DNA from 3 places in the Halobacillus sp. ABD4_316 genome. Region 3 is predicted to be linked to each of the others. Evidence: predicted binding sites of a transcription regulator. Region 3 holds the regulator's gene; each other region holds the start of a gene.
The links. Region 3 encodes LexA, which represses DNA repair genes until DNA is damaged. Its sites were predicted from a motif close to CGAACATATGTTCG; they were not measured.

Region 1 (10,394 bases), 380 kb from region 3:
ACCATGTTTTCTCCTCCCCTTTCACTTCCTCCCTGTTCTACGTATCTCCCTCTGCATAAGTTTCGTTCTTTGGAACATTTTTCCCTTTCCACTTTCTCTTGACGGTAAACCGACCGGTATGGTTATATATAAGAAGAATATACCGATCGGTTTACTTTAAGGAGGGTGATGCTTCATGAATAAAAAATTGAACGTACTGGCCGCAACAGGATTTGTAATTATGTGGAGCTCAGGATTTATCGGAGCGAGACTCGGGACCGATGAGGCAGCTTCTATGACGGTGTTGATGTGGCGTTTTATAACGGCTGCTGCTATTTTAGGGATCTGGTGGTTATGGAAGCGGCGCACCCGTTTGAGTCCTAAAAGTGTGATGACTCAGGTGTTGATCGGTCTGCTGGCTCAGGGAGGATACTTATACTGTGTATTCCTTTCCGTTGAACAGGGGGTTTCAGCGGGGACTTCTAATTTAATAACGACGCTGCAGCCTATAGCAGCAGCTCTGCTCGCGGGGCCTGTTCTAAAGGAAGGGACATCCCGTAAACAGTGGATCGGATTATTCACCGGCATCACAGGCGTATTGTTCGTCGTTTACGGTGATCTTAGAAAAGCTTCAGACGTACCGATCTGGGCTTATGGACTGTCATTTGCAGCCATGATTTCCCTTGTCATCGCCACACTATTTGAAAAGACAATCAAACGTCCCTTATCTTTAATGGATGCGCTGCCGATTCAAACAGCCGTAACTGCTGTTTTCTTTACAGCCATTGGGATGGACAATGCGGCGCCCCCGGCTACCTTTGATTTCTGGTTCGCAATCGCCTGGGTCGCCGGTTTGTCCACCATTGGAGGATACGGTTTTTACTGGTTGAACTTAAAAATCGGCAGTGTTACAAGAGTCAGCAGTCTCCTTTATTTAACACCACCTGTCACAATGATCTGGGCTTATGTTATGTTTGGAGATACAATTGGTTTCTTAACCATCTCAGGAATGATAATATGTTTTCTAGGCGTATGGGTCATTCAAAAAGCAGAAGCCGGTCCTTGTGAGACCGATCCATACAAACAATAGATGGAGGTGGCTTGCATGGGTGAAACGACAAAAATGACACCGGCGGCCCGGCGGATTCTGGATACCGCTTCAGAGCTGTTTTATTCCAAAGGCATCCATGCTGTAGGTGTGGAAACCATCGCAAGTGAAGCTGGTGTAACCAAAAAGACCCTGTATGACCGATTCGGTTCTAAGGATCAGCTTATTGTGGCGTACTTGGAAGAGCGGGATCAAAAATGGAGGGAGCACCTGTTCTCCTGCATGGATGAAGTGCCGGACGATCAGCCGCTGGATAAAATCCTGCGTATTTTCGATGCCCTTGAAAACTGGATGAGCACACGGAACAAAAGAGGGTGCGCCTTCGTAAATGCCCTGGCTGAGCTTTCTGAAGAAACCCATCCAGGCCGGAAGGTTATTATGGAAGAGAAAAAGTGGTTGAAGGAATTGTTCGCCTCCCTTTTGGAACAACTGCAGATGGAAAATCCTGGTCCTATAGCAGAACAATTATTTATTCTTCACGAAGGGTTAATGGTGACCTATTCCCTTGATATTTATGAACGAGGGACCACAGGAGCAAAAGAAACGGCACACATGCTCATTCAATCCGCAGACTATAAAAAAGAGGAAGCCTGATATCAGGCTTCCTCTTCAGCTGGTAGAGAAACCCCTTTTTCTTTACCAGCTTTTTTCTTTCTTACCGCCGGGAGCGTAAGCCCTTTCCCTTTCCGCGGACGAGCGCCCGAGCTTCCTCGCAAAACCCACGCTCGGCGATCTCGGACCACTCGTTCTTCCGCAGGAGTGGAAGGGGCACCGCTCCTTGGGAATTCTTTAAAATCGAACAATCCGCTCCTGCACCCAGCTCACCCTTGCTGGATGGAGGACAGTCCTTTTCATATTCCGGCAGGCAGCCTTCATCAGCGCCTGTTCTTTTCCTTTTTCTTTGCCACGCAAGCGGCCACAGCGCAGCACATGCCGTTCTTTTGAATCTGCGAACCTGCTCAGGGCATAATCTCTCTCCACTATATGCTAACGCCGACACGAGGAGCGTTCTGTGGTGACGCCTGCGGGAACAGCACGAGCCGGAGATCGACTAGGGCATGTGTTCTTCCTGTCCAAGTCAGCGGAGGCCGTGCCCGCGGCAAGCATCCACCAATAAGCGGAACGCGACCTGCACATCTCCTGCACATCTCCTGCAAAAAGGAGTATTTTCCAGACCCATTGGACCGAAGCACCGTTTTCCATCCTTTACACACGGGCTTTCACGTCATCGACAATGGACGTAATGATGTGAAAGGAATCCCATTCTCCATCAGAATAAGAAATGATCGGGTAGACCTTCGGGAACAGCTTCTCCTGGATGGCTCGATTGGACCGCCCTGATTCATGAAGATGCTTAACTTCTCCATAGAGGTATTGGAGATGGGCCAGCTTCTCTTCCATCCGGCTGCGGCCGTCCGCTATGTATCCGGCATGCCCACAAAACATCGGTCCAAAGTCGTACGTCAGCAGTTTTTGAATGGAATTCATAATCCGGGGGATGGATTCATCACGCATGATCACCTTGGTTTTCGGCCGTACGAACAAGTCTCCTGAAAATAAAAGACCACGGTCTTTATTGAACAGCGACACATGATCCTCAGCATGTCCGGGGGTTTCAATCACTTCCCAGTCCATGCGCCGGGAGGAAAGATGCTTAGGGTACGGAACCGGGTGAAAAGCATCACGCAGGCCCCACGTCTTCCTCCGATATTCCGGATAAGGAGAAAACGTCATACACGTATCGATCCCGGATGGATGAACGTAAATCGGCGTACCCCCGTGCTCCTCCAGCCAGGATGCTGTTCCTGTATGATCTTCATGGCTGTGTGTCAGAGCTGTCAATTCTATCGAAATGCTTTCATAAAATGAAAGGAGTTCATGTTCAAAATAGCGGGTGCCTGTATCCACGATCATACCATCCACATAATACGCAAACACAGGACCCATATGAGGGACGACCATCTCTACACACGTGACTTTCTCTTTCTCATAGACCTGAAACATACGAACCACTCCTTCTATGGATTCTGTCCTTATTGTAACATGAATGAATAGTCATTCATGTTACAATGAAAACATCAACAAATAGATTAGTCTCTGCCGTAGAAGTGATTCCTCCTTTACTGCAGGAATCACCGGGTCCCTGATCCGTTTGGAAAAACATGCGTTTTCTAGTGACTCCAAAGGAGCGATCACCAATACTTGATCATGGATAGGATTTTCCCCGCGCAAGCGGCAGTGACGCATCTTGTACTGTTTTTTTGAAACGGCGAAGGAGCTATGCCAACCTTTCTCTATCATCATAGCGTAAAGCTCCACAGGCACCGAGGAGCGTTCGGTGGTGACGCCTGCGGGAACAGCACGAGCCGAAGATTCACTTGGCCCAATGGTTTTCTTGACCCAGTTAGCTGAGGACGTGCCCTCTCAACATGACATACGGACGACTCTAACTGGATAAGACGAACTTTTTCTACAGACTGAAAAAATAAGCACCCCTTAGTGGAGTGCTTATTTTTTGAAAGTTTTCCAATCGAGTTCACTCTCATTAAGAAGCTCTTCAAAACTCTTATTGGCTTCTCTGCGCTTTCTTTCTTCCATCCGGCGCTGCTTTTCCTGTTCTTCCCGTTCTGCTGCCTGCTGTTTCCATTCATTCTGCTTCGACTTGAGTTTGGATAAAACATCGGCGTTCAGCTGGGAGCCCAGCGAGCCTTCTTCCAGTTTCTTTTTACTCATATCGTCGCTCCTTCTTTCACGTCTTTGATCGGGATGATCGGATTCAAGATACCATCAGGGCTGGAAAGGCGGAAAGTGCCGCGGACAAAATCAAGCTTCATCTCCTTTTTGAAGAAAATGGCCTGCTGGTTGTCAATAATGACCGGATAATCCTCATTTTCCACTTTCTCATCCGTCGTCCGCTCTTCATGCTCCAGACGAAGGGTCGGGAGTCCGTTCACTCCACAGCCGCACCCTTCAGTATCATAAAAAAGGCGGAGAAGCGGCCGGCCGGCTTCCTGTATCTGCTCGAGCTGTTGTTTAGCTTCATCTGTGATGCGTAGTTTCATCTTTCATCCCTCCTGTCCTTCTATTGTAAAAAATCCTTTAACAAAGAACAATCGTTTTGATTTTATTCGGCATAATGTCCGCCAACTAGACGGCTGCGGTGTCGAGCTGTGCCGGCGTCCGTCCAGGAAACCGCCCGGAGCAGCATATCCTGGCCGAACCGTTCACGAATCTCATCCATGACATATCCGAGGTCACGTTTTTTATCCTTTCCTTGATCAAACAAGTCCAGCTGAACACTGGCATCCTCCGTAATACTGCCAAGCGAAATGGATAGGCGGCGGACGACTCCCCCGTTGTAAAAGCGGTGAAACAAAGTGAGGCAGGCATGATAAATATCCATCGTAATGCTTGTCGGCTGATTGATGGATACAGACCGGTGAAAGCCGCTGCCATCTTCCCTTTTACTGTAGCCGATACCGAGCGAAATCGTCCGGCCCGCATGGCCCTTGCGGCGCGCACGACGGGCCACCTCCTCACACATCTCCAGGATAACGTACTTCACTTCCTCAGGATCCGGATAATCCCTGAGGAGAATCTGACTTTTTCCATAACTCACCTGGCCATGGATAATCGGAGCTCCCGGATCGGATAAGTCCACCCCATTCGCATGGTAATAAAGTTGATTCCCCATCACACCAAACGCCTTCTCCAGTCGTTCCAGCGGAAATTTTGCCAGCTGGCCGACTGACCAGATGCCCATCCGGTTCAACCTATGCTCCATCCGCGGGCCGATCCCCCACATCTCAGACAAAGGGGCGACGGGCCACAATTTCTCCTGAAAGTTCTCAAACGTCCACCGCGCTATGCCCTTCTTTTTCGCTTCCAGATCAAGACACAGTTTGGATAACAGCATATTCGGTCCGATTCCGATGGCGGCATCCAAATGGAAGGTTTCCTTCAATTCATCAATAATCATCTGTGCCGTCTCATCCGGACGGCCGAATTTCCCTTTGTTCCCTCCAACTTCCAAAAAGCTTTCATCGACACTGTACGTATGGATGTTCTCTTTAGGAACGAATTTATGAAAGAGGTGCGTGACTTGCGTAGACACCTCCAAATATTTCCTCATTTGAGCGGACACAATCACAATATCCGGTGACGATGGTATTTCAAACAGACGGCTCCCCGTACGGATGCCGTATTTCTGTTTCATGGCCGGTGTCGCAGCCAAAACAACGCTCCCTCTCCGGTTCATATCCGCAACGACCGCCAGGGAACAAGTTAAAGGATCAAGCCCGCGGTCAATCGCTGCACAGCTGGCGTAAAAACTTTTCATATCCACACAGAGGATGCCACGATCCGGATAGCGGGTGTAATCAATATTCGGATTGCTCATGTCCCTTCTCCTTTCGTTTTTACTACTATTATGCGAATATATGTTCGTGTTTGCAAGTTCCAATTCCTGTAATCCTGTCTTGAAATATAAAAAAACCCCCGGCCAGCAGGCCCGGAGGTTGGATATCCTTATTTTTTCTTAAACTGTTTATGCATGATTTTTTCGACCGCTGAGGGAGCTACCGCGTATACTTTACTTCCTGAATTCATCCAGGAAGGCAGGTTGATCTCCCGCTGTTTCGTGAATAAGCGGCTGATGACGACTCTTGCCACCTTATTCGGATCCAGCATCATCTTATCCACGGCTTTTTCATAATTCCCACTCGGGTCCGCCTGCTTAAAAAAGTTTGTCCGGACAGGACCGAGGTTGACGCTCGTTACATGAAGGCCGAGCGGCTCTACTTCCATCCTTAATGCGTTGGTAAACCCAAGCACGGCATGTTTCGTAGCGGCGTAAACAGCGGATTTCGGCGTCGCCATCTTCCCAGCCTGGGAGGCGATATTCACAATATGCCCTTCCCCGTTCTGAAGCAGGTGGGGCAGCAGTTGATGAGTTGCGCGGAACAATGACGTCACATTGACTGACACCATCCGGTCAATATCCTGCCAGTTTGAATCGGCTACATAATCGAACACCGCCACCCCTGCATTGTTAATCAATGCATCGACAGACCCCTGTTCATAGCAGATTTTGTCAATGGTGTCTTTCCATTCTGCATCATTGGACAGATCGGCTTTATACCACGGACAGGATGTGCCGAAAGTGCTTTCGATGGTTTCACTCATCAGTTCCAGTTTATCCTCTGACCTGGCCGTCAAAATCGGAACAGCACCTTCTGATGCTGCATGGATGGCAAGAAACTGTCCGATTCCGCTGGAGGCCCCGGTAATCAGGATCTTTTTTCCCTTTAAACGTTCATTCATATGATCACCCGTTCATTTCGTAAAATTTCTCCCCTTCTATGATAGAGGTTTTCAGCCGATTTATCGACTCCAAATAATCCAGCTGTCCTACGGTCTCCGACATCGTCAGCCCAAGCTGGGATTCTACATGCTTGGGAAACAGACGCTCACATACGTCATAGGCACGCTGCGGTCCGTCCTTAAACATGCGGAAAACTTTTTCCGCCCGCTGCTCCTGCTTTGTCAGACGGGTTTGTATAAGAGCATTCACATCACCGAACACCTTCCCATGGCCCGGATAAACCGTGTTCATGTTCAAAGGAAGCAGTTTCTTCATGGAAGCCCGGTACTGAAGAAGAGGCTTCGGCCGTCCTTCTCCCGGACTGTAGGCAGGCTCCAGTAAAGGGTTGGAGGAAATATGGGCAAGAAGATGATCTCCCCCGATCAAGGCACCGTCGTCTTCCCGGAAAAAGGACAGGTGGTTCTGTGCATGCCCAGGGGTTTCAAGCACCTCCCATTCGTCATGGCCGGGGAGAATACAGCCTTCTTCCAGGAGGTGCGTCATTTTCCCTTCTGCCGTCCATTTCAGCGGTTTTTTCAGCCCTTTCAATAGAGAATCAAAGCGCTCCGGGACACCCGATTCCTTATACATCCACTTAAAAAATGATTCGTACCGTTCAAAGAAGCTGTCATCCCTCTCCAGCCACGGCTTCAATTTAGGATGACCTGCGATCGTCTGGACACGTGAAAAACGATCCACCCAACCCATATGGTCCGGATGATGATGAGTAAGGATCACCTGCTCAATATCCTCAGGCCTGTACCCTGTCATTTTCAACTGATCGACAAGCGCGTTCCAAGCATCTTCTGTACGGACACCGGCATCCACAAGGGTAAGGCGGTCCCCTTTCAACAGGTACGTATGGACATCTCCCACCGCATAGGGCGTAGGCATTGTGATTTGAGTAATTGTATCTTTCAATGTTTTCATACCCTTCCTCCAAACTGAATGAACATTCATTTCTTATATTGTACCATGTTTCTTTTCGGATTTCCCGCATACGGATGTTTAAATATCCTATAATTCGTAATACTCTTTCTAGTAGCACTTTTTCAAACACCCTTCAAAAAAGTCTTACAATTCTTTATACTTTAACGCGTCTATGTAAAAGAAAGAACTTTTTGAAAAGCTGTAAGGAGGAGAATCATGGAAAAACAGGAGAAAAAAGGGCTGACAATGCGCCTGCTTGACGGCGTGGAACGTATCGGGAACAAACTTCCCCACCCTGTTACATTGTTTGCTGTTTTTGCACTGCTGGTCATCATTGCTTCATGGATTGCTTCCACAGCAGGTGTTGAAGTGGAAGATCCCGCTTCAGGTGAAACCCTGCAGGTGGTGAATCTGCTTTCCAGTGAAGGTATTAAATATATGTTTGAAAGTATGGTTGAAAACTTTGTAGGATTCGCACCACTTGGAACCGTGTTGGTCACGATGCTGGGTATCGGGATTGCTGAGAGATCCGGATTGATCAGTGCGATGCTCCGGGGTCTCGTTACTTCCGTGCCACGCTCATTAATGACTGCTTCCCTCGTTTTCGGAGGAATTATGTCCAGTATGGCCGCAGACGCCGGGTATGTCGTCTTGACGCCCCTCGGTGCCGTACTGTTTGCCGGCCTCGGCCGACATCCGCTTGCTGGACTTGCAGCTGCTTTTGCCGGTGTATCCGCCGGATTCAGTGCCAACCTGCTGCTGACCGCTCTGGATCCACTGCTTGGTGATTTAACGATCCAGGCAGCTGCTACCATCGATCCGGAGTATGCGGATACGATTTTGTATACGATGAACTATTACTTCATGATTGCCTCTGTGTTTGTATTAACGATTGTCGGTACCATTGTGACAGATAAAATCGTTGAGCCGCGTCTTGGCACCTATAAGGGCGGCGTGAAGGAAGAAGTCAACTACTTAACAGCCATTGAGAAAAAAGGAATGACAGGTGCACTGATCGGTTTCATCGTGACCATCGCTCTCATGGCTCTGCTTGTTGTACCGGAGTGGGGACCGCTGCGTGATCCGGATGATTTTCTTGCGTCTCCATTTTTCCACAGTCTCGTTCCTGTTATATTGATTCTGTTCTTTGTCCCAGGATTTATTTATGGAAAAGTGACGAAGGAAATTAAAAACGATAAGGATGTCGCCGGGCAGATGTCCGATACGATGGCTTCCATGGGCATGTACATCGTCCTTGCCTTTACGGCAGGACAGTTCGTTGCCTACTTCAACCATACCAACCTTGGTAAAGTGATTGCCGTCAGTGGCGCGGAATTCCTCGATAACCTTGGCTTTACAGGCATCGGCCTGATCATCGCCTTCATTTTTGTGGCCGGATTCATCAACTTATTTATCGGAAGCTCTTCCGCTAAATGGGCCATTATGGCGCCGGTCTTCGTGCCACTTATGATGCAGCTCGGATATTCACCGGAATTGACAACCCTTGCCTACCGGATTGCCGATTCTACGACCAACGTCATCTCACCGTTGATGCCGTACTTTGCGATTGTGATTGCTTTTGCACAAAAATATGATAAAAAAGTGGGCATTGGTACACTGATTTCCGCTATGCTCCCTTATTCCATTGCCTTCTTCATCATCTGGATGATTATGCTCCTCATCTGGATGATGACAGGTCTTCCCATCGGCCCTGGTGCCGGATTTGAATACAATGGATAATCAAAAAGCCTGGAATGATTTTCATTCCAGGCTTTTCTTATGTGCTTCACGCTTTAAATAGTTCGTGAATCGTTTCGGTTACGATTTTTGGAAGCTTTTCAAAACTGTAGGTCAACTCAAGCCGCTCCGTCCACTGGTGAGGATCCCTACCCAGAGGGCCTACGTTAATAATCGGCATTGTGATCGATTCCATGTCTTCCGCCGGCCATTCAAACCCATTTCCGTGAATCGGCATCTGTTTCGTCAAATCCGTCAGGGACGAGCGGGCGGACGTCGGGCCGATGAAGCTCAAATCTGACAACCCTGTAAAGTACTCCACTACTTCAAGTTCTTCTCCATAATGTGTACGGGCATAATCCATAGCTGTCTGCGCTCCATGCTGGATCATTGGATCGTGGTGCGAGGAAACCGCCGGGTAAAACGGTGGACTGTAAAAAAGAACAATCATCGGACTGATATCCTTACACAGGGAAGCGAGACTCTGCACGAGAGTCGTTGAGAAATCACGATCTCCCTGATCACGCAGTTTCACAAGCCGGTTCTGCCGACGTTCCACTTCCATCTCCCCATACCTTTCGACCGCTTCTTTGTAAAGCTGGTCATACGTAAGGATCGTGATATCCGGATGAAAGGCTGACGTCTGGGTGCCTTCTAAATAATACGATGCCTGATGATGATAATGGTTGATGATCTTGGCTTTTGCACGTTGGGCGGCCAGCAGCAGCTTCTCATTCAATTCCTTGATCGTCTGCTTCATATACAGGACGTTGTACATGGCCACAGCTGCCTGCGGGGTCTGTACGGAATATTCAAATTTCAAGTCCCGCTGCATCAAACTGATCGGCGGCGGTGTCCGCTCCTCCCCGACCTTTTCGATAAAGGCTTCATTCAGCTCCATTTCCTGAGCCAGATAGCTGACCATTAAATTGGCATTCAGACCGCCGAAGGGCTCTCCTGCATGGGTTTCCTTCCCGTAACACAGGAAACCGGGCAGCGCTTTCCCTATGGAACCGGTATATAAATAGTAGGCCGGATCACCCGGATACTTACTGAACATCGGCTCACCGTTCAAAGCGGTCTTATACACGAGATTTTCTTGTTCTTTGATTTCCCTCAAGGCCGGAAGTGCTGCCAGCATCCCCTCAGAGTTCACTTCCTCATCAGGAACCGCAATGAGCAGTAGATTTCCTTCAAATTCACCATTCATCGCCTTTTCCAAAAGAGACAAATGAACAGTTAGACCAGCTTTCATATCCATCGTCCCCCGCCCGAAGA
Region 2 (10,394 bases), on a different contig from region 3:
GGATGAACCAACGGTCGAATGGATGAACAGGGTGGGCTTTGATGTTGGAACACTAGGAAACCATGAACTGGATGAGGGAGTAGAGGAAATGACGCGCCTGCTTGACGGGGGATGGCATAAGCAGACGGGGACGTTTTCTGGTTCGACCACCCCTTATACTGCTGCAAATGTCGTGGATGAATCGACAGGAGAGCCGCTGCTTCCTTCCCACATCATTAAAGAAATCAAAGGTGTGCCTGTCGGTTTTATTGGAGTGGTAACGACAGACACGCGTGATTATGTCCTTGAAGAGAACTTGGAAGGCGTCAGGATTACGGATGAAGTCACGGCGGTCAATGAAGCGGTTCAGGAATTGAAGGATAAAGGGGTTTCTTCCATTATTGTTCTCGGCCATGTTTCGGCTGCATCTGACAAGTCCGGCACAAAAGGATCTGAGTCCTTTGTAGAGATGGCCGGAGCCATTGATGATGAAGTTGATGTCCTGTTTGCAGGGCATAACCATACGTATGCAGATATTGAAGTAGATGGAAAGCTGATCGTTCAGGCGTATTCGTACGGACGGGCATTTTCCAAAGTCGATTTGACGATCGACCCGGCCACTCAAGATATCGTCAATAAAGAAGCAGAGATTATTGTGACCTACCACGAAGGGATGGACCCGGATCCGGAGACAAAGGCATTGCTGGAGCCATATCAGGCTCAGATCGAAGAGGAGTATCACCAGGTGCTGGGAGAGGCGGAACGTGGTTTGTCGAGGAAGAAAGACGAAAAAGGCCGTTCTGCACTCGGTGAGCTTGTAGCCGGTTCACTGAAGGAGAAGATGCAGGCGGATATGGCATTCGTGCATCACGGTGGGATACGTCAAAGTATCCCTCAAGGTCCCATTCAAGCTGTGGACCTGCACTCCTCGCTTCCTTTCAAGCATTATGGGGTCAGTCTGACAATGACCGGTGAACAGATTGAAGACGCTCTGCTTGAACAGTGGAGCGAAGGACGGACGAACAGGGTACAGCCATCAGGGCTGACATATGAGTGGGAGAAGAACGACGGAGTGATTTCTGTATATAACCTGCGGGATCAAGATGGTGAACCGGTCGATCCCGAGCAGACCTATACGGTCGCTGTCACCCAGTATCTGGCTTACGGCGGAGATGGTTTTGAAGCTTTCGGACGTGGGGAGCTCCTGCGTGAAGGTGAGCTTCTTGTGGATATCGTGTCAGATCATATCGCTGAAAACAACCTGTTGGATGAGTAGACTGCCTATTACGGCAGTCTTTTTTTCATGGATGTGAAACGTTCATGTGGGTGGGGTCGTAAAAAAGGAAAGGGGGAATGAAACGTGGAGAAACAATTATCTCGATTGATGGAAGCCAAACAGGACGTACATAGGCTGGAACGTTTGGAACGTGAACATAACCAGCTGGAAAAAGAGCTTCAGGAGGCACGCGGAAAAGAAGCCCATTTCGCTCGTAGACTGGAGGAGGAAAAAGAGGATGTGGAAAAGCTGGAGCGTGTTCGTTTGAGTCGTCTATTCGTTGTCCTTACCGGCCAAAAGCAGGACCGGATGGAAAAAGAAAAGCAGGAAGTGGTTGAGGCTGGTGTGAAATGGCGGGAGGCTGAAAAGTCCCGTAAGGACATCGAAGGGGAAATACGTCATATTGAAGAACGAATGCAGAGCCTGAGCGGGGTGCGGACGCGCTATCGTACGCTGTACGAGGAACGAAAAGAGGCGCTCGTCTCCGGCGGCGGTGATAAAGGAAAGCGGCTTCTGGAAATTAGTGAGAAGCGCTCGCAGCTTCTTGCAGAGCGGACAGAAATTGAAGAAGCCCTGCAGGCAGGAAAGGAAGCGCACAAGGCTTTGGAGACGGCTTCGGAGTTTTTGACGAAAGCGGAAAACTGGGGAATGGCCGATATGCTTGGCGGGGGTCTTCTCACCACAGCGGTGAAGCATTCCAGAATGGATGAGGCAGAAGAAGCTGTTCATATGGCCCAACAGCATTTGCGGAAGTTTGCAAATGAAATGGCGGACATCGGCGAATTCGCCGATGTGGACCTCCGAATCTCTGAAGGATGGACGATAGCTGATTACTTTCTGGATGGTTTGATTGTGGATTTATTTGTACAGAATAAGATCCAGCAGTCCCATGAAGAGGTACGCAGGATTCGAAAGCAGACACACGACTCTCTTGTTGATCTCGAGTCTCTGCAGCGGGATTATGAGAAGAAAGAGACGGTGTGGAAGGAAGAGCAGGACGAGCTGATCAAGTCCTCGTGAGGGAAGGTCAAATGTCATTTCTTAGTAAATACGCAAGGAGTTGCGGGAAACCGCAACTTTTTTTCGGTGATTATGAGCGGAAGATATATTACAATAAAAACAGATAAGCGGTGATGCTTATTGATCTCAAACCATTTGCGATTGGTTGTCGTAAATGGGTCAGTAACTTGTTACTGATGAGTGTAATGAAAAGAATCTTCCCTCTCAGAAGAACTTTTCAAACAATTTATTCCCTCACTCAAAAGTTAACCAGTCGTCTCTTTTGGCCAATGCTTCCTATGAAGCATTGGCATTTTTTTGTCTTTTATTATTCCGGCTTTTTATAGGTGATCATAAACTCCTCGTCTGTGAGATAAAAGTCGCGATTCGGGCGGCGCTGTAACAAATCATGTTTTTCCAGCTTATAATAATTTATCCGTTTAAAAGGGTCATGATCAATGACAGGAAGTTCCTGAGTCTGTTTCATGTATTGATCCACGGCATATTGAACGAGGTCCAGATCCTGAGCTAAGTCAAGGGCGTCTTCTTCGAACAGTTCATAAGTTTCTCTGGACATATAGTAGTTCTTCTCCGGAAGTCCCTCGAGATATGGCGCCAGCAGGTCATAGTCCAGTGTCAGGTCCTGATTGATGAGGACGCTCAAGGGAACATCTCCTGGTTTGTGATCAGCGAAGGCGTGGACGGCCTTGCGGACATCATGGATCGATAAGTCACGGACTTCCAATGTTTGTTTTCTGCCGGCTTGTGAAGGTTTCTTTTTACGTTTCCACATGAATAGTCTCCTTTCTTTGAAATGGAGGGAATGAGGTGCCTGTGATGAAAGGTCAGCCTGAACTTGAGGTGTTTACACTGCTCAATCCGGATTTCGGACAGAAGGGGGAAGAAAAGAAAGACGCTTACCCCGAAGGCAGCGGCTGTTAACTGTAGTATAGCAGATATGGATATTTTTTTGAGAATGTTTAGACTTTTTTCTTAGTTTTTGGTAAATTGAAGAAGAAAAGCGGTAAGATCGACCTGCAGGGAGAGTTACCGCTGTCTAAATGAGAAAGGGTGTTTGTGGATGACGCATGTGCAGAAGAAAGAATATGAAATCAACCCGAAGACGATGGCGCTGGTTGCTGTCCAGCAGGATAATGGACAAGTCTTTACTGAAGTTGTGGAGCGGGAAGAGCGCTTTTATGTGCACGCGGCTCCCAGTACGATCGTGGATGATTCCTGCCGCTATTTCGCCAGCAGTCTGGACGGGCGCATGGCCGGGACGAAACAACTGACAAGCTACACACATAAACCTCCGATTGTCATCTCCGAAGCGATGGGTATTTATTTCTTCCCTATTATTTCCCCGAAACGAAAAGAATGCTCCTGGGTCGCCCACAAATATATCCGGACCTTTAACGGTGAGCGAGATAAAACGACGACGGTCCATTTCGGACAGGGCACATCCGTCAATTTTCCTGTTTCTGACGGGATGTTTGCCAACCAGGTACAGCGCACGGCTCATCTGCGCGTTATTCTCGAAGACCGTTTTCGTGATGGGCCGGCTGCCTCTGAGCGACGGGCGGACCGGATTGCTGAGACCTTTTCATAAGCTCAAATAGAATGTTTTCCACCTTTTTGCGGATGGCCGGGTTGAAGTAGTTCCGCTTTTCCTCATAGCCGTGGGCAAGGAATAGAAAAGACGTGAAGGAATCATTGCGTCCGGACTCCACAACCTGGATCTTCATGGCATCCATCTGTTTTCTCAGCTCTTTTCTTTCCTGGCGCGCTTCCAGCTCCATTTTACCGAGCAGCTCCATGTACGGCTCCTTTATTTTGAATTTCCCCTGTTCCACGTGTTTCCGATCCTGCCTGATGACTGTAACCGCCATAGATAAAAACAAGTAGCGGGAAGCGAGATCCAATTCTTTCTGTTTTAAGTACCTCATGTCATTCCCCTCCGAATACGAACAAACGTTCTTGTTCTGTATTATACCACGCAGACATCCTTTTTATGCAACCTGTTTTTTGAAGAGGTTAAAAGTGGCAGCGGGAGAAAGAAACGGAAATCTTGATTAAACAGACTGGGCAGAGGGGATACCTATCCTATAAAATAAAAAGAAAACCCCTCTTCATAGGTGTACATAAGGAGCTTCATCATGGATGCTGTATTTGAAAAAATCAATCAATGGCGGCATTTAGCTGAGAACGATCAGCTGTTTGATTATATCATCCGCCAGCTGGAGGAGCTGGATCGCCTCGGTCCGCTTCCCGGCATTCTTCTTCCCCTGCTGGAAGCTTTTCTTCCTGTTCTCCCCTTAGTGGCCTTTGTGCTGGCCAATTCGGTGGTGTACGGGCTGTTCCGCGGATTTTTATATTCCTGGATCGGCTCGGTGATCGGTGCGGTCAGTGTTTTTCTTATCATCCGCAGGCTCGGGGATAAAAAGCCGTTCCGCGCCATTACAGAACAGAAGCAGGTGAAACGGGTCGTCGTATGGGTGGAGGAACACGGTTTCGGGCCTTTGTTTCTGCTGATGTGCTTTCCCTTTTCGCCTTCCGCCGTCATCAATGTCGTTTCCGGTTTGTCCAAAGTCAGCCGGCAGCAGTTTATTCTTGCTGTTCTATTAGGAAAATCGGTGATGATCTTCACCATCTCCTATGTCGGCTCAAGCATTGCCTCATTCGCCCAGAATCCGGTGAAATCGATTGTCGTCGGTATTTGTATTCTTCTATTCTGGATTCTCGGAAAATATCTGGAGGGGCGGATTCAAAGGAAGGCGGAGCGGAAAGTGCGCCGCGACGATTAAGTTCGTTCCATTGCGGGTAAAATGTGGATAGACCAACACATGGAGGAGCAGACCATGAAAAAATACCTGAAATGGATACGGACTGTCCTGCTTGCCCTTCTGCTGGCGTTTGTTTTCCGTTCCTACTTATTTGCGAGTTATGTCGTCGATGGGGAGTCTATGGAGCCCACCCTGTATGACGGCAATCTTTTGATGGTGAACAAAGCGGTGTATGACTGGAGCGAAATAGACAGGCAGCAGGTCATTGTGTTCCATGCTAATGAAGATGAAGACTATGTCAAACGGGTCATCGGCATTCCTGGTGATGAAATAGAGTTTAAGAATGACCAGCTTTACGTGAACGGTGTCCTTATGGATGAAAGCTACCTTGATGATCTTCGTCCCAGTGACGGCCTTCCTTTTACGGAGGATTTTACACTGGAGGAAGTGACAGGGTCCACAACGGTACCGGAGGGGCAGTTGTTCGTCATGGGGGATAACCGCAGAGACAGTCTGGACAGCCGCTACTTTGGTTTTGTTTCGGAAGAGACGGTTGTCGGGAAAGTGGATGTCCGCTACTGGCCGTTCAGTCAGGCTGGAATACAGTTTAAATAGCTGGGAAACGGCTGCAGCGAACTTGGGCAGGAAGATCATCTGTCTGCCCTGTTCCTGTATACGTCCCTGCAGAACCTTCCACATGCCTTTGCGCAATGGGGGGCTCAACAAAGGGGATCATCTGTATAACAGATGATCCCCTTTTTATTTTTCAACAGGGGGAAAACACAGGTGGAGGAGAATCCGTTTCGATCCTGAAAGGAATCAGCCCTTCCGCTCCTGTGGGAAAAGCCCGGCAGGATGATCTTCCCAGAGGAGACTTGGACGTTCGAAGAGGGTCTGTGCTCCTGAAAGCACTGAAGCAACAAAGACTTTCTATACAAGCTCTTCCTTTTTGCAGAGTCGCGGGATTCTTCATTTGGTGGGGAAAAGTGATAAAATAGAAGCAGTATGGAAGAAAGAAGGGAGCGGAAAAGATGGGTCTGCGTTTTTTAATCGGCCGATCGGGAGCGGGAAAAAGTACGCGCTGCCTCGATGAAATCGAGCAGCGTCTGCAGGAAGCCCCGCGCGGTCCGGCCATTGTCTATATTGTGCCTGATCAAATGACGTTCCAGCAGGAATACGGGCTGCTGAAACGCGAAGGCATGCAGGGATCGATCAGAGCCCAGGTCTTCAGCTTTTCACGCCTCGCCTGGCGTGTGCTTCAGGAGACGGGCGGGGGAACGAGGAAGTTTATCAGTTCAACAGGCGTTCAGATGATGCTGAGGAAAATTGTAGAAGAGCGCACATCCGACTGGCGCGTCTTCCAGAAGGCTGTGGAGAAGCAGGGGTTCATTGCTCAGCTGGAAGGAATCATCACCGAATTCAAACGGTACCGGATTACACCTGATGATCTTCGTTCCCAGATGGATGCGTTGGAGCAGTTCGTTCATTCCACCAGTCAGGAAGAAGGACTGAAGGAAAAGCTGGACGATCTTTTCTATATTTACGATAAACTTGTAGATGCTCTAAGAGAGCAGTACATAGACGGAGAGGATCAGCTTCAGCTTCTATCTGAAAAAATCGGGGAAGCCGGTTATTTAGAAGATGCGGACGTCTATATTGACGGTTTTCACAGCTTCACCCCACAGGAATACGGGGTCATCGAAGCGTTATTGAAAAAGGTGAAGAACGTCCACGTCACTCTTACGACCGAGAACCCGGAAGAGACAGGGAATTCAGAGCTGGATTTGTTTTATGAGACGAAACAGACCTACCTTGACCTGAAAAGGACGGCCGAGGAGGCGGGCACGACAGTTGATGACGTGGAAGTGCTTGATCATACTGCGGGCCGGATGAAAGATAACCCTGCCTTCCTTCACTTGGAGGAGTATTATGATGTGCGCCCGGCTGAGACTTATCCTGATCAGGCCCCTGTGACGATTGCGGAAGCCGTCCATCCGCGGGCGGAAGTTGAAGGTGTCGCACAGAAAATTCTTGAGCTTGTCCGCGACCAGGGCTATCGGTTTAAGGATATGGCGGTGTTGATGCGGGAGCCGGATGTGTATCACAGTTTGATTGAGACCTTGTTTGATGATTATGGTATTCCTGTGTTTATTGATGAAAAACGGACGATGCTCAACCACCCGATGATTGAACTGATTCGTTCGGGACTGGACGTCGTGGAAGGAAACTTCCGTTATGATGCGGTGTTCCGTCTGTTAAAGACCGGATTTATTCCAGCCTCCCATCCGCGCTGGCCGCTGACGGAGGATGCCATTGATGAACTGGAGAACTATGTGCTTGAATACGGCATACGCTCCCGAAGTCAGTGGTTTTCGGAAGAACCTTGGGTATATCAGCGGTTCCGCGGGTTTGAGCAGGCGTCCAAGACAGATGAGGAGAAGGAAAAACAGGACCGGATCAACGCCTACCGGGAGCAGGTACGCGAGGCGCTGCAGTCCTTCGATGAACAGCTGCGTGCGGCAGAGTCTATTGAAGGCAGAGCAGGGGTGCTGTATAAATGGCTTGAAAACCTTCGTGTTCCAGAACAGCTGGAAACGTGGCGGAACGATTATGATGAACGAGGAGAGATTGAGCGGGGGCGTGAACAGGAGCAGGTGTGGGACGCATGTCTGCAGCTGCTGGATGAAATGGTGGAAATGGCCGGAGAGGAAAAAATGTCGCTGCAGGTCTTCCGGAAAACACTGGACAGCGGGCTGGAGGCTCTCACGTTTGCCCACGTTCCTCCGAGCATGGACCATGTCATTATCGGAAGTGTGGACCGTTCCAGGATGACTGGCATCAAAGCCGGATTCCTGCTCGGTGTGACGGATGGGATGTGGCCGATGAAGCCGCCAGGTGACGGAATGATCTCCGAACAGGAGCGCTCGCTTCTCGCTGAGCACGGATTGAAACTTGCCGACGGAAGCAGCCGGCAGCTGCTGGACGACCGTTTTTACGTGTACCTTGCTTTGACGATGGCTTCTGAGCAGTTATGGGTGAGTTATCCGTTGAGCAACGAAGAAGGAAAATCGAAAGTGCCTGCGCCGCTCATTCAGCGGATCGAAGAACTGTTCCCGCGCTGCGCGGAGCATGAATTGTGGCAGGAGCCGGATGATCTCCACGATGCACGCCGGTTTATTACCAATCCGGCAAAAACACGATCAGCGTTGACGGCCCAGTTTTCCAGATATTTAAAAGGGTATATGATGCAGCCGGTCTGGTGGGAGCTGCTCAACTGGTACATCGATCATGAGCCGGCCCACGGTCTGACGAACCGCGTGCTGCAAAGCCTCTTTTATCGAAATCAGCCGGTCGATTTGAAAGAGGAAACGACAAACCAGCTGTTTGATAAAAGGCTGAAAACGAGTGTCTCCAGACTTGAGACGTATCACCGCTGTTCCTACCAGTACTTTGCCCAGCACAGCCTCAACCTGGAAGAGCGGCGTACGTATAAACTGGACGCCCCGGATATCGGGCAGTTGTTCCACGAAGCGCTGAAGCAGATTACCGAATGGATCAAGGAGGAAGGGCGCGATTTTTCCCAGCTGCAGCGTCCGGAGACGGACCAGTATGCGGAACGGGCGACAAGCTACCTTGCTCCAATCCTGCAGAACCAAATATTGAAAAGCTCCAACCGCTATCAATATATTCAGAAGAAGCTTCAGCAGGTCATTGCGAGAGCTGCTTTCGTCCTGAGTGAACAGGCCCGGAAGAGCAGCTTCTCTCCCGTTGGCCTTGAGCTTGGTTTCGGGACGGAAGGTGCCGAGCTGCCCCCGTTATCTCTTGATCTGCCGAACGGCTATGAACTGATGCTGCGCGGACGGATTGACAGGGTCGACAAAGCTTTGTCTCAGGAAGATTTGTTTCTTAGAATCATTGACTATAAATCAAGCAGCAAAGGCTTGAACCTCGTCGACGTTTTTTATGGCCTTTCTCTGCAGATGCTCGCGTATCTGGATGTCGTCCTGACGAATGCGGAGCAGTGGCTCGGCATGAATGCTTCACCGGCGGGGGTCCTGTACTTCCACGTACACAACCCGATGATTACCGGGAAACAGCTGCTGCAGGATCAGCAGATCGAAGAAGAAATCTTTAAGAAATTCAAAATGCAGGGGCTCCTGCTGGAAAATGAACGCGTTGTCCAGATGATGGACACGGGTCTTGACAAGGGATACAGCCAGATTGTCCCGGCGGCTCTGAAAGCGAACGGAGGCTTTTACAAGAGTTCAAAAACGGCCGATGCCGAACGTTTTGAACAGCTGAAAGCCTATATCCGCGATTTGATGGGCCAGGCAGGGACGAAAATTACGAATGGAACAATTGAACTGGATCCCTATCAGAAGAAACAGCAGGTCGCGTGTGAGCACTGCTCGTTCCGTTCCGTCTGTCAGTTTGATCCGACCCTTGAGGGGAACGAGTACCGCAAACTGCAGGACTTGAACGATGACGATGTGTTGGCACGACTGGCTGGAAGAAAGGAGAATTCATAATGGTCAGCTGGACAAAAGAACAGGAGCGGGCCATTTACTCGCACGGCTCCGATATCCTCGTAGCAGCGGCGGCTGGTTCTGGAAAAACGGCCGTCCTCGTTGAACGGATCATTCAAAAGCTGCTGCATAAGGAAAATCCCGTGGACATCGACTCCCTGCTTGTTGTGACCTTCACAAACGCAGCCGCTCAGGAGATGCGGAACAGGGTCGGACAGGCCCTTGCAAAAGCCCTTGAGGACAATCCGGGCTCCCATCACTTAAAAAAGCAGCTGGCTCTGCTGCAGAATGCGTCGATTTCAACGCTGCACGCCTTCTGTATGGACGTGGTGCGGCGGTATGCCTATATGCTGGACCTTGATCCCGGCTTCCGTATTGCGGACACAGTAGAGGCTGATCTTATCCAGCAGGAAGTCCTGGAGGATCTGTTTGAGGACTGGTACGGCAGAGATGGAGAAGAGCAGGAACGGTTCTTTGACGTTGTGGAACGGTTTTCCAGTGACCGCAGCGACCTGGATGTGGAGAAACTCGTGCTTGATCTTTATACGTTTGCCACACAGAATCCGTGGCCGGACCAATGGCTCGATCAAATGGCAGCCATGTATGATGTGCGGGAAGATGAGGAAGAAGAAAAGCTGGTGTGGCTCGACCTGCTGAAACAGGAAGTATCCAGCCAGCTGAAGGCGATGGAAACCGAGGCCCGGCAGATGCTCGATCTCACCAGGGAGCCGGACGGCCCGTATGCATACGGAGAAACCGCAGAAGGCGATCTTGAACTCATCCAGCAGGCGAAGGGGGCGCTGGCCCATTCGTGGTCTGAGCTTCAGGCGT
Region 3 (10,394 bases):
GAAACAAATCAGGTGAATCAGCAGCCAGGGAAAGGACAGCAGCAAGAATCGGTCCGGTACACGGGGTCCACCCGAGCGAAAACGTAAGGCCGATTAAAAATGTCCCTAAGTACCCGGATGGTCTGTTCTTAAAGGTGATTTTCCGGTCTTTCATTAAGAAGTCGAAATTGAATACACCAATAATGACAAACCCGAAGAAAATAATGAGAATGGCCCCCAGTCTCCGGATGATCGTTTCGTTTTGGATAAGAAACTGGGAAAAGAACGAGCCGGAAAAACCTAAAATCAGGAAAATTGTTGTGAAGCCCAGCAGAAAAAGAAGCGTATGTATAAAACTGGTCCGCTTCAACATGCCATTGTCCTCTTTTAATTCCTGCACACTCATTCCTGTTATGTACGAAAGAAAGGCGGGATATAAAGGAAAGACACATGGGGAAATAAACGATAAAAAGCCTGCTCCAAAGGCAAGGAATAAATTAACATCCATAATCAGTCTCCCCTTCCTATTTCATGATATGATCCGCTGTCTATTTTAGCAGATGAATCTGCTAAAAGGACACGGCGATGTGAACATCTGTTGAACGGCCCTCATAGAGAAAGCCTTCTTTCCCGGGAAAGAAGGCTTGATTAATTATTTCATTTGGTTGTTCATGGAACGCATCATCTGATTGATCTTCTTCTGAGAAGGCTTCTGCCCCATCTGCATCATCAGTGTACGTAACATTTGTTCATTGATTGGCGGGTTCTTTTTCAAATAGTTCATCATATATCTTCTGGCGATGAAGAAGCCTAGTGCAACACCACCGACAAGAGTCAATAGAGCAATGATGATAACCCAAACGATCCCCAATGTCATGTCTTCGTCTTCCTCCTTCGTGTTGTCTCCCATAACAGTATAGTAAAACGATTAATAGAATACAATAGCCATTTCTAACGCGGCCTCCTCTCCACCTCTGCAGCCTTCATAAACGACTCCAATGGTGAAGATACCCCTTGGATGAGTAAAGTACCCGGTTTCCGTCCTCTGGGAGAAACAACATTCATTCTTACTCTTTATTATACCATAAGTCAAGCCATTTTCGAAAAGGTCACAAGCTTGTTCCTTATAAAACGGCTGGATGCTTCTATCGTAAAAGTTTATCACATGAGATTCACATATGTATAAGGAAGGCTGTCCCTATAGGAACAGCCTTCTCCACTTACTTCATAAGGTTTTCAGCATGTTTGACAACATTTTCAACCGTAAAGCCGTAGTTCTCAATGACTGTATTACCTGGAGCTGAGGCACCGAATGTGTCGATACCAATGACAGATCCGTCAAGACCTACATAGCGCTCCCAGCCGAAGGAAGCTCCCATTTCAACAGCCAGGCGCTTACGCACGCTGTTCGGAAGAACCTTTTCTTTATATTCAGCGGACTGCTCATTAAAGCGGTCGAAGGAAGGCACACTCACGACGCGGACATCATAGCCTTTTGTCTTAAGTTCTTCCTGAGCTTTAGCAATCAACTGAACCTCTGAACCAGAAGCAAGAAGAATGGCATCCGGCTCATCTTTATCTGAATCACTCAAAATGTAAGCCCCACGTTTCATACCTTCGTATGCATGCTCTTCTGTTCCTTCCAGTGTAGGAAGTCCCTGACGAGTCAACACAAGGGCTGATGGCTTATCTTCGGACTCAAGAGCAAGCCTCCAAGCTGCATTGGTTTCGTTCCCATCCGCCGGACGAAGCACGGAAAGGTTCGGCATTGCTCTTAAAGAAGCCAGCTGTTCCACAGGTTCGTGGGTCGGGCCGTCTTCCCCTACAGCAACGGAATCGTGAGTGAACACATAATTGACTGGAAGACTCATAAGAGCTGACAGTCGAACCGCTGGACGAAGGTAGTCACTGAATACGAAGAATGTTCCAGCATAAACTTTCAATCCGCCGTGAAGCCCCATACCGTTCAGGGCAGCTGCCATAGCGAATTCACGTACACCGAACCAGATGTTGCGGCCGGCGTAATTCTCACGGGAGAAATCTTCTTCGCCTTTCACAGCCGTTTTGTTGGATCCTGCAAGGTCCGCACTTCCACCAAAGAAATATGGAACGGCTTTGGACAATGCATTGATGGCGTCACCAGATGCTGCACGGGTAGCCGGACTGTCTTCGCCGACTTTATAAGATGGAAGTTCCTTCTCCCATCCTTCAGGCAGCTCTCCACGGATAGCGGCTTCCAGTTCTTCAGCAAGCTCTGGATAAGCTTCTTTGTAGGAAGCCATCAATTCGTTCCAGGACTGCTCTTTGTCCTCGCCATTTTTCTGAACTTTATCCTGGAAGTCCTGGTATACTTCATCAGGAACATGGAATGGTTCGTGTTCCCATCCGTAAAACTGTTTGGCAGCTGTTCCTTCTTCTTCGCCCAGTGGAGCACCGTGCGAATCAGATTTACCGGACTTGTTAGGAGAACCATAGCCGATCACAGTCTTCACTTCGATCATCGTAGGCTGGGATGTGTTGGCTTTTGCCTGCTGGATCGCTTGTCCGATCGTTTCCACGTCGGTACCATCCTCAACACGGATAACTTCCCAACCATATGCTTCATAGCGTTTTTCAACACTTTCACTGAAGGAACGGTCAAGATCTCCATCAAGAGAAATATCGTTGGAGTCATAAAGGACAACCAGCTTTCCAAGACCAAGGTGGCCGGCAAGCGAAGCAGATTCCTGGGAAACTCCTTCCATCAAATCACCGTCACCGCAGATGGAGAATGTATAGTGGTCCACGACGTTGTAGCCTTCGCGGTTGTATTTTCCGGCAAGATGGGCTTCAGCCATCGCCATTCCGGTTGCCATTGCGAGTCCCTGTCCCAGAGGACCGGTTGTTGCTTCCACACCGTCTGTATGTCCATATTCCGGGTGTCCGGGAGTTTTAGAATCCCACTGACGGAATGATTTTAGATCATCCATTGTCACGTTATAGCCGGAAAGGTGCAGAAGGCTGTATAGAAGCATGGATCCATGTCCTGCGGAGAGGACGAAACGGTCGCGGTCGAACCAGTTTGAATTTTTAGGATTATGATCCATAAATTCCGTCCAGAGTTTATAAGCCATTGGAGCAGCCCCCATAGGCATACCCGGGTGACCGGAACTTGCTTTTTCTACTGCGTCGATCGTTAGTGTTCGAATGGTATCAATTGAAGTTTGTTCAAGACTTTTTGCCATTTCCAATAATCCCCTTTCTGTACAGGTATATGTACCATGTATTATCCTATAATGAAACAAGGCGTTGTGCAAACTTTTGTCCTCCGCCCTTCCTTAATTTCCCCGTGTTTCTGTAGAATTAAACGAAAAAAATCCGCACCTTTTAAAGAAGATGCGGATCGGTTCAGTCGTTTAGTTTTTCTTTTCGTTTTCCTGCATTTGACGCAGTTTGGCAGGGGTCACATCATTCCCGGCAGGATCGATAACCGTGACACCTTTCAACTGGTTTTTGAATGATTTACGGGCACTCTGTAAATATTCCTGACGCAGGTTCTTCTGTTCGCTTTTCTCTTCTTCCGATAATTCCTGCTGCTTTGATTTATTGGCTAATTCGTTTATACGGTCCAATTTTTCTTGAGATAACATAGATCCTTCTCCTTTTTTTATAGTCTGGATCAGCTTTAGAACATGAAAAAGACAAGCAGCCCTAAGACTCTTGTCTCCCTTATGTTCCTATAGTAACCTGCCTATTCTTCTTTTTCAAGTGATATGTACTCTTGATAGCGGCGGTGAACCGTTGCCTTGGATACATCATACCCAAGCCCTCTTAGTGTTGCCGCAATGTCCTTGAACGTCAAATCACTCCCTCTGAGCCTGACAACCTCTTCGATCGGAAATTCTTTCCTCTCTCTCCCCGCTGCCAGATGCTGATTGGACAGGTTCGAAGATGGATCATAGCCTTCGGCGACCGCTTTCTGCATCCCCCGCCTGATTTTCATATTATGAATTTTTCTCTGGTACTCCTCAACGATGCCCACAATCTGAAGAACCATGGAGTCTGACTCGGAAAGATGCAGTTCCCCGTTATGGGTTAAGGAATAAACCTTAACATTCAACCGGTTCAATTGATGGAACAAAGCGATTTTTGTATTTCCCCTGCCAAGCCTCGTCTCATCCTGAACCAACAGAGCCTCTGCTTCGTGATTGGAAAAAGCATCAAGCATCTGGAAAACACCTTCCCGTTCAATCTCATACCCGCTCGCCTGCTCCTCTATACAGGCGGCCACTTCCATTCCATGGTGTTCGGCCATGGCATACAGTTCTGCCTTCTGTCTTTTCAAGGAGCTGACCTGGGCCTCTTTTTCCGTACTTACGCGACAATATAGGATTACTCTCATGATGTATGTCCCCGCTTCTACTGGTTATCAAGGTTTATCCGCTTGTAACCATAGAATAATAGAGAATAGCAAAACTAACAATAAACAAAACGATATAAGTGTAGTCCAGTTTTGATAGTTTATTAAACATAATTAACCCTCCATTTAAGAACGAACGTTCCTAAGAACCTCTGTTCGCGTTTTCTAATACCTATTATAGACGAATGTATGTTCTTGTCAACGACTTTTTTCGAACGCTTGTTTGTATTTTTGAGGATGGCATGGTACAATGTGGTTACTATAATCCTATGTACGAGGTGCTAATCTATGAGCAAACTTTCAAAGCGGCAGCAGGAAATACTAGATTTCATAAAAGAACAGGTTCTACTAAAAGGATATCCCCCATCTGTAAGGGAGATCGGTCAGTCTGTAGGGCTGGCCTCCAGTTCAACCGTCCACGGTCATTTATCCCGTCTTGAGAAAAAGGGATATATCCGCAGGGATCCCACGAAACCAAGGGCCATCGAAGTGATTGAGCTGGAAGAAGACCACAGTATCCCCCGCGGGGAAGCCACTTATGCCCCTGTCATCGGTAAAGTTACGGCTGGTTCACCGATTACGGCGGTAGAGAACATTGAAGAATATGTTCCCCTCCCGGATACGCTTGCAGGATCGGAAGACAATACGTTCGTCCTTATCGTTCAAGGAGAAAGTATGATTGAGGCGGGCATTCTTGACGGGGACATGGTCATTGTCAGACAGCAGCAGACTGCCCAGAACGGGGATATAGTTGTGGCTATGACGGAAGAGGAAGAGGCTACTGTCAAACGATTCTTTAAAGAGAAGAATCACATCCGTCTTCAGCCTGAAAATGCCACGATGGAACCGATCATTTTAAATGATGTATCCATTCTCGGAAGAGTCGTCGGCTTATACCGTACCGTTCATTAATACACATACAAAAAACGGCGGGAGCAATCCCGCCGTTTTTTGTATTGAACATGAGAATATGAACGTTAAGAAGCCCCCGTACGATTTCTTTTATTCCGTCTCCGGAAATCAGCAGAATAAATATTCTTCTTCAAAAATGTGCGGACGCTCTTCTTCTGCAGACAATAAGCAAGGATGGCATCAGGATGGTTTTTAATCACTCTTACAGAACGCTGAGACCAATGTTTCCCCTTAGATAAATAGATCATATCGATGATCTTCTTATTTTCTACAGACTGTTTGAAAATCGTTTCCATATTGCACACCCCTTAACCGAACATTTGTTCTACATTTATTATATGCAGGAACAAGGGAAATGTACACTGGAATGTTTTGCAGCTCTTTTATTTACTTAAATAATTTTTAATGTTTTGGGAGGTTTCCAATCTGGTTTTTCCCGTCAAGTCAATAAAATTACTCCCCTTAAGCCCATCTGTGCCTCCTCCAGCCACAATAATTTGTTCAGCCACCTGACGTTTTTCTGCTACGGCTCTAAGTGCAATTAATGCATTTTTACGGATTGCCAGCGCTTCAACGGCAGGAAAATCCGCAAAAGAATTTATGACAACTGCCAATTTTTCCATTTCCTCTTCTCCTTTATCCAGGTCTTCCAAGGCTTTCTGCACAGCCGCTTTCGTTTTCGGTCCATAAAAGCCGTCCACTTCAAGCTTCTGGTCTTTTTGAAAAGCCTTGACTGCCGCTTCTGTGGCAGGACCGAAGCTGCCGTCAGCTCCATAACCATTCATGGTATAACCCAGTTTTAATAAGTTCTCCTGCATTTCCTTGACTTCCGCGCCGGTATCCCCAAGCGAAAGATAGTCGATTCCGCCATTGAACGGAACTCCAAAGTATTCTAAAATGCCCCGGGCGTGCTCCTCTGCAACTTCTTTTTGAAAGCGTTCGTCAATCATCAATAATGCTTCCCTCTTGTTATCCATATAGCCGTTCTCTGTTAACACTGCCGGCATATCCGTTTCACGTAGAACGTGGAAGTTCGCTTCTTTAATCCCTCTGAAGTTTTGATCGGTGCCCTGGCGTAAGTATTTCGCAAGTGATGAAGCAAGACGCCCGGCGGACCGGTTCAAATATCCGGGGTAGACGTAAAGTTCGATTCCGTTTGGATCTGCCCCGCCAAAGGACCCATCAAAAGCATTGTAGTGAACGGATACATAAATATCCGCATTGTTCTCATTGGCCGCTCTCGTCCTGTAGGATAATGGTGTGTCTTCATCTGTCGGTGCTACGAGAAGCACGCGGAATCCATGATCCAGCAGAATGTTCGATAAATACTGTACAACTTTACGATTGAATTCGTTCTCCTTGATTTGTCTGCCTAATTCCTGAATGTATGGCGTTCTTTTTCCCGGAGTTTCCATTCCATGTCCATCATCCAAAGCTACTGTACGTCCATTCCATTTCCCTGGTGGATTGATTAATCTTGCCATATACATCCCTCTCTCCACTCTTCCTTCCTGGAAAAGGGGGTTTACTAGGACATTCTTCTATCATCCTACTCCAAATGTATGCTTGGATAAGAACGTTGGTGTCGGCCTTTCCTATAAAATGATGAACCATGTTAGATTTTCTCCCAGGATTCGGGGTGATTCCAACGGCAGATGCTGAGGAAAATATAAAAAAGCCCCGACTTATGTAAGTCAGGGCCTTCTGTCTTTCTATTTAATAGGTCTGCAGATATTGCTCGCGCTCCCAAGGATGAACCTGGGTACGGAACATATCCCATTCGATTTCCTTCGCTTCAATGAAATGCTCGAACAGGTGCTCACCGAGAGCTTCCACCATGATCGGGTCTTCCTGAAGCTCTTCCAATGCATCATATAATGTTGCAGGAAGGTCTTTGACACCGTGAGCCTCACGTTCTTTTTTATCCATAACGTAAATGTTGCGGTCTACTGGTGCTGGAGCCTGAAGTCCATTTTCCACACCATCAAGACCTGCAGCAAGCAGGACAGCCATTGCCATGTAAGGGTTGGCGGCTGGATCCACACTTCTCACTTCAATACGTGTGCTGATGCCACGGGACGTCGGTACTCGAACAAGCGGACTGCGGTTCTGTCCGGACCAGGCTACGTAGCATGGCGCTTCATATCCCGGCACGAGACGCTTATAGGAGTTTACAGTCGGGTTGGTCACCGCTGTAAAGTTTGTTGCGTGCTTAATAATGCCTGCTGTGAACTGATAAGCCACATCGGAAAGCTGTTCCTTTCCACTTTCGTCAAAGAACGCATTGTTCCCATTCTTAAAGAGGGACATGTTGGCATGCATACCAGATCCGTTCACACCAAACAGAGGCTTCGGCATGAAGGTTGCATGCAGACCGTGCTGACGCGCGATCGTTTTAACAACAAGCTTGAAGGTCTGGATATCATCACAGTGTTTCACAGCATCTGCATATTTAAAATCAATTTCATGCTGACCCGGGGCAACCTCGTGGTGGGAGGCTTCGATTTCAAAGCCCATCTCCTCAAGTTCCAGCACAATATCACGACGGCAGTTTTCCCCAAGATCGGTAGGAGCGAGGTCAAAATAACCGCCACGGTCATTCAGCTCCAGGGATGGGTCGCCTTTTTCGTCTAATTTAAACAAGAAAAATTCAGGTTCTGTACCGATATTAAAGGCAGAGAATCCGAGTTTCTCCATTTTCTTAATGTTGCGCTTCAAGTTATAGCGCGGGCATCCTTCGAAAGGAGTTTCGTCCGGGTTGTAAATATCACAGATGAATCGGGCCACTTTCCCTTTTTCTGACGTCCATGGGAAAACGACAAACGTATCCAGGTCAGGGATCAGGTACATATCTGACTCCTCGATACGAACAAATCCTTCAATGGAGGATCCGTCAAACATCATTTTTCCGTCCAGTGCTTTGTCGAGCTGGCTTAGTGGAATCTCCACATTTTTGATTGTGCCCAGCATATCCGTGAACTGCAGACGGATGAACTTGACATTTTCCTCGTCGATTTTCTTAAATATTTCTTCTCTTGTTAAACCCATAGAAATACCCCTCTCCAACAAAAATTCATTAATGGAAGAATCTTGACATTTCTCCCTGCCTGATGGCTAGTTTTCCTTGTCTTCCCGCGGTGAATAGTTCCTGCTGCAGCATACGGCGGAGCTGTTTATCGGTCAATTCATTGTGAACTTCCTTCACACGGTCTCCATCGTACACCTCGTTCTCGGGCTGTTCTTCAAGCTTAAGAACTTTTTTTATTCCCGCCATATTCACTCCCTGGTCAATGAGGTCCTTGATTTCAAGCAGTCGATCGACATCATTGAAGGAAAAAATACGACGGTTCCCTTCAGACCTGGCAGGGTGGATCAGCTCGTGCTGCTCATAATAACGGATCTGCCTGGCTGTAAGGTCTGTTAACGATTGAACAATCCCCATCGGGAACAACGGCATAGAACGACGAATTTCATCACTCATCGATGTGCCTCCTCCCGTAAAGATGATACTTTTATTATACGTGACAGAGGGAAGATGTCAACATATGTGAGGAATGTTTACACTATAGCCGCGCTTTTTTTGTAAGGGCTTTAGTAGGCTCTGGAATCCACCTTTACCATTCCTTCATCGGCAAGACCCTGCACCGCTTTCATCACAGCTGTTTTCACATGAGCATACGTAAGTCCGCCTTGTACATAGGCGGTGAACGGCGGGCGTACAGGACCGTCGGCCGTGAGCTCCAGGCTCGCCCCTTGTATGAAGGTCCCCGCAGCCATAATGACCTCATCCTCGTAACCAGGCATGGCACTCGGCTGTGGGGTTACATGGGAGTTCACCGGAGATGCCTGCTGAATAGCCTGACAGAATCGGATCATCTGATCGGCACTTTCAAAATTGACGGATTGGATCAAGTCCGTTCTCGGAGCATCGAAGGACGGATTCGTATCAAAGCCTAATTCACTTAAAAATCTGGATGTGAAGACAGCTCCTTTCAGCGCTTCCCCTACGATGTGGGGAGCGAGGAAAATCCCCTGGTACATTTCCTGGAGACTGTTCAAACTGGCCCCGGTTTCCTTACCGAGCCCCGGAGCTGTCAGCCTGTAGCTGCACAATTCAATGAGACTTTTCTTCCCGGCTATATATCCGCCAATGCGGGCGATCCCTCCACCAGGATTTTTAATCAAAGATCCCGCGATAAGATCTGCTCCTGCTTCAAGAGGTTCTTTTGTCTCCACAAATTCGCCATAACAATTATCAACAAAAATGATGACATCCTCTTTCAAGCTGCGAACAAACGAAATGATTTCCTCTATCTTTTTAATGGGGAAGGAAGGTCTGTTGTCATAGCCTTTGGAGCGCTGAATCGCGACAACCTTTGTTTTCTCCGATACAGCTTCCTTGATTTTTCCTTTGGAAAAATCACCCGCCTCATCCAGAGGGGTGGACCGATACGTTACACCGAAATCTTTAAGGGAACCTTTATCCTCTCCACCCTCTGTACCAATCACTTCTGTCAGCGTGTCATAAGGATCCCCGGATATGTAGAGAAGCTCATCTCCCGGGCGCAGCACGCCGAACAGTGTCGTCGTAATCGCGTGCGTGCCTGAAATAAGCTGAGGACGGACAAGGGCATCCTCCGCCTTAAAAATCCGGGCATACAAGGCTTCCAGGGTATCTCTGCCGAAATCATCGTACCCATATCCTGTTGTTGGATTGAAATGGGAATCACTGACCCGTAGTTTTTGAAAGGCATCAAGGACCTTGGATTGGTTTTCTTCAACGATGCGCGCAATGTGTCTGTGTTGATCTGTAATTTGTGTTTCTACTTGTTCTTTCAAAGCTTGAATATTCATGCTGCACTCTCTTTCTATTAATAAATCTGATGTTTCAATGGATGGTCGGGATGGATATATCCGTGAAGGGCATACCCTTCCTTATCCTCATGGAACGTAAGCGATGTGACCATGCTGTACGTTTTGAACTGCTGCAGACGTTTCCCTTCAGAAGCAGGGATGAAGACGTCATACTCGTCCCATTCTTCTTTAAGTACCTCTTCGAGTTTATGAAGGATCCGCTTCAAATCGATGGAATCATGGACACTCA

Region 1: a site for LexA is predicted at 5,520-5,533, ahead of ACXAJH_RS04750 (Y-family DNA polymerase). Genes of this name have one in related genera too.
Region 2: a site for LexA is predicted at 4,219-4,232, ahead of ACXAJH_RS15780 (YhjD family protein). Genes of this name have one in related genera too.

What each region holds. Positions count from the first base shown of each region.
Region 1 is NZ_JBSWZA010000001.1:872,450-882,843, forward strand. It holds gene ACXAJH_RS04720 (hypothetical protein) at 1-5, opposite strand, end outside; gene ACXAJH_RS04725 (DMT family transporter) at 176-1,069, shown strand; gene ACXAJH_RS04730 (TetR/AcrR family transcriptional regulator) at 1,085-1,681, shown strand; gene ACXAJH_RS04735 (MBL fold metallo-hydrolase) at 2,294-3,091, opposite strand; gene ACXAJH_RS04740 (YqkE family protein) at 3,596-3,820, opposite strand; gene ACXAJH_RS04745 (iron-sulfur cluster biosynthesis family protein) at 3,817-4,149, opposite strand; gene ACXAJH_RS04750 (Y-family DNA polymerase) at 4,212-5,486, opposite strand; gene ACXAJH_RS04755 (SDR family NAD(P)-dependent oxidoreductase) at 5,615-6,409, opposite strand; gene ACXAJH_RS04760 (MBL fold metallo-hydrolase) at 6,414-7,379, opposite strand; gene ACXAJH_RS04765 (AbgT family transporter) at 7,596-9,119, shown strand; gene ACXAJH_RS04770 (M20/M25/M40 family metallo-hydrolase) at 9,166-10,394, opposite strand, start outside.
Region 2 is NZ_JBSWZA010000004.1:121,541-131,934, forward strand. It holds gene ACXAJH_RS15760 (bifunctional metallophosphatase/5'-nucleotidase) at 1-1,255, shown strand, start outside; gene ACXAJH_RS15765 (hypothetical protein) at 1,340-2,275, shown strand; gene ACXAJH_RS15770 (DUF3939 domain-containing protein) at 2,583-3,047, opposite strand; gene ACXAJH_RS15775 (competence protein ComK) at 3,336-3,863, shown strand; gene ACXAJH_RS15780 (YhjD family protein) at 3,784-4,200, opposite strand; gene ACXAJH_RS15785 (TVP38/TMEM64 family protein) at 4,411-5,058, shown strand; gene lepB (signal peptidase I) at 5,113-5,652, shown strand; gene addB (helicase-exonuclease AddAB subunit AddB) at 6,069-9,566, shown strand; gene addA (helicase-exonuclease AddAB subunit AddA) at 9,566-10,394, shown strand, end outside.
Region 3 is NZ_JBSWZA010000001.1:497,031-507,424, reverse strand. It holds gene ACXAJH_RS02750 (cytochrome c biogenesis CcdA family protein) at 1-490, opposite strand, end outside; gene ACXAJH_RS02745 (YneF family protein) at 632-856, opposite strand; gene tkt (transketolase) at 1,200-3,203, opposite strand; gene ACXAJH_RS02735 (DUF896 domain-containing protein) at 3,375-3,608, opposite strand; gene ACXAJH_RS02730 (YneB family resolvase-like protein) at 3,710-4,360, opposite strand; gene lexA (transcriptional repressor LexA) at 4,667-5,290, shown strand; gene ACXAJH_RS02720 (hypothetical protein) at 5,356-5,586, opposite strand; gene ACXAJH_RS02715 (N-acetylmuramoyl-L-alanine amidase) at 5,674-6,774, opposite strand; gene glnA (type I glutamate--ammonia ligase) at 7,007-8,338, opposite strand; gene ACXAJH_RS02705 (MerR family transcriptional regulator) at 8,367-8,771, opposite strand; gene ACXAJH_RS02700 (methionine gamma-lyase family protein) at 8,882-10,144, opposite strand; gene hflX (GTPase HflX) at 10,162-10,394, opposite strand, start outside.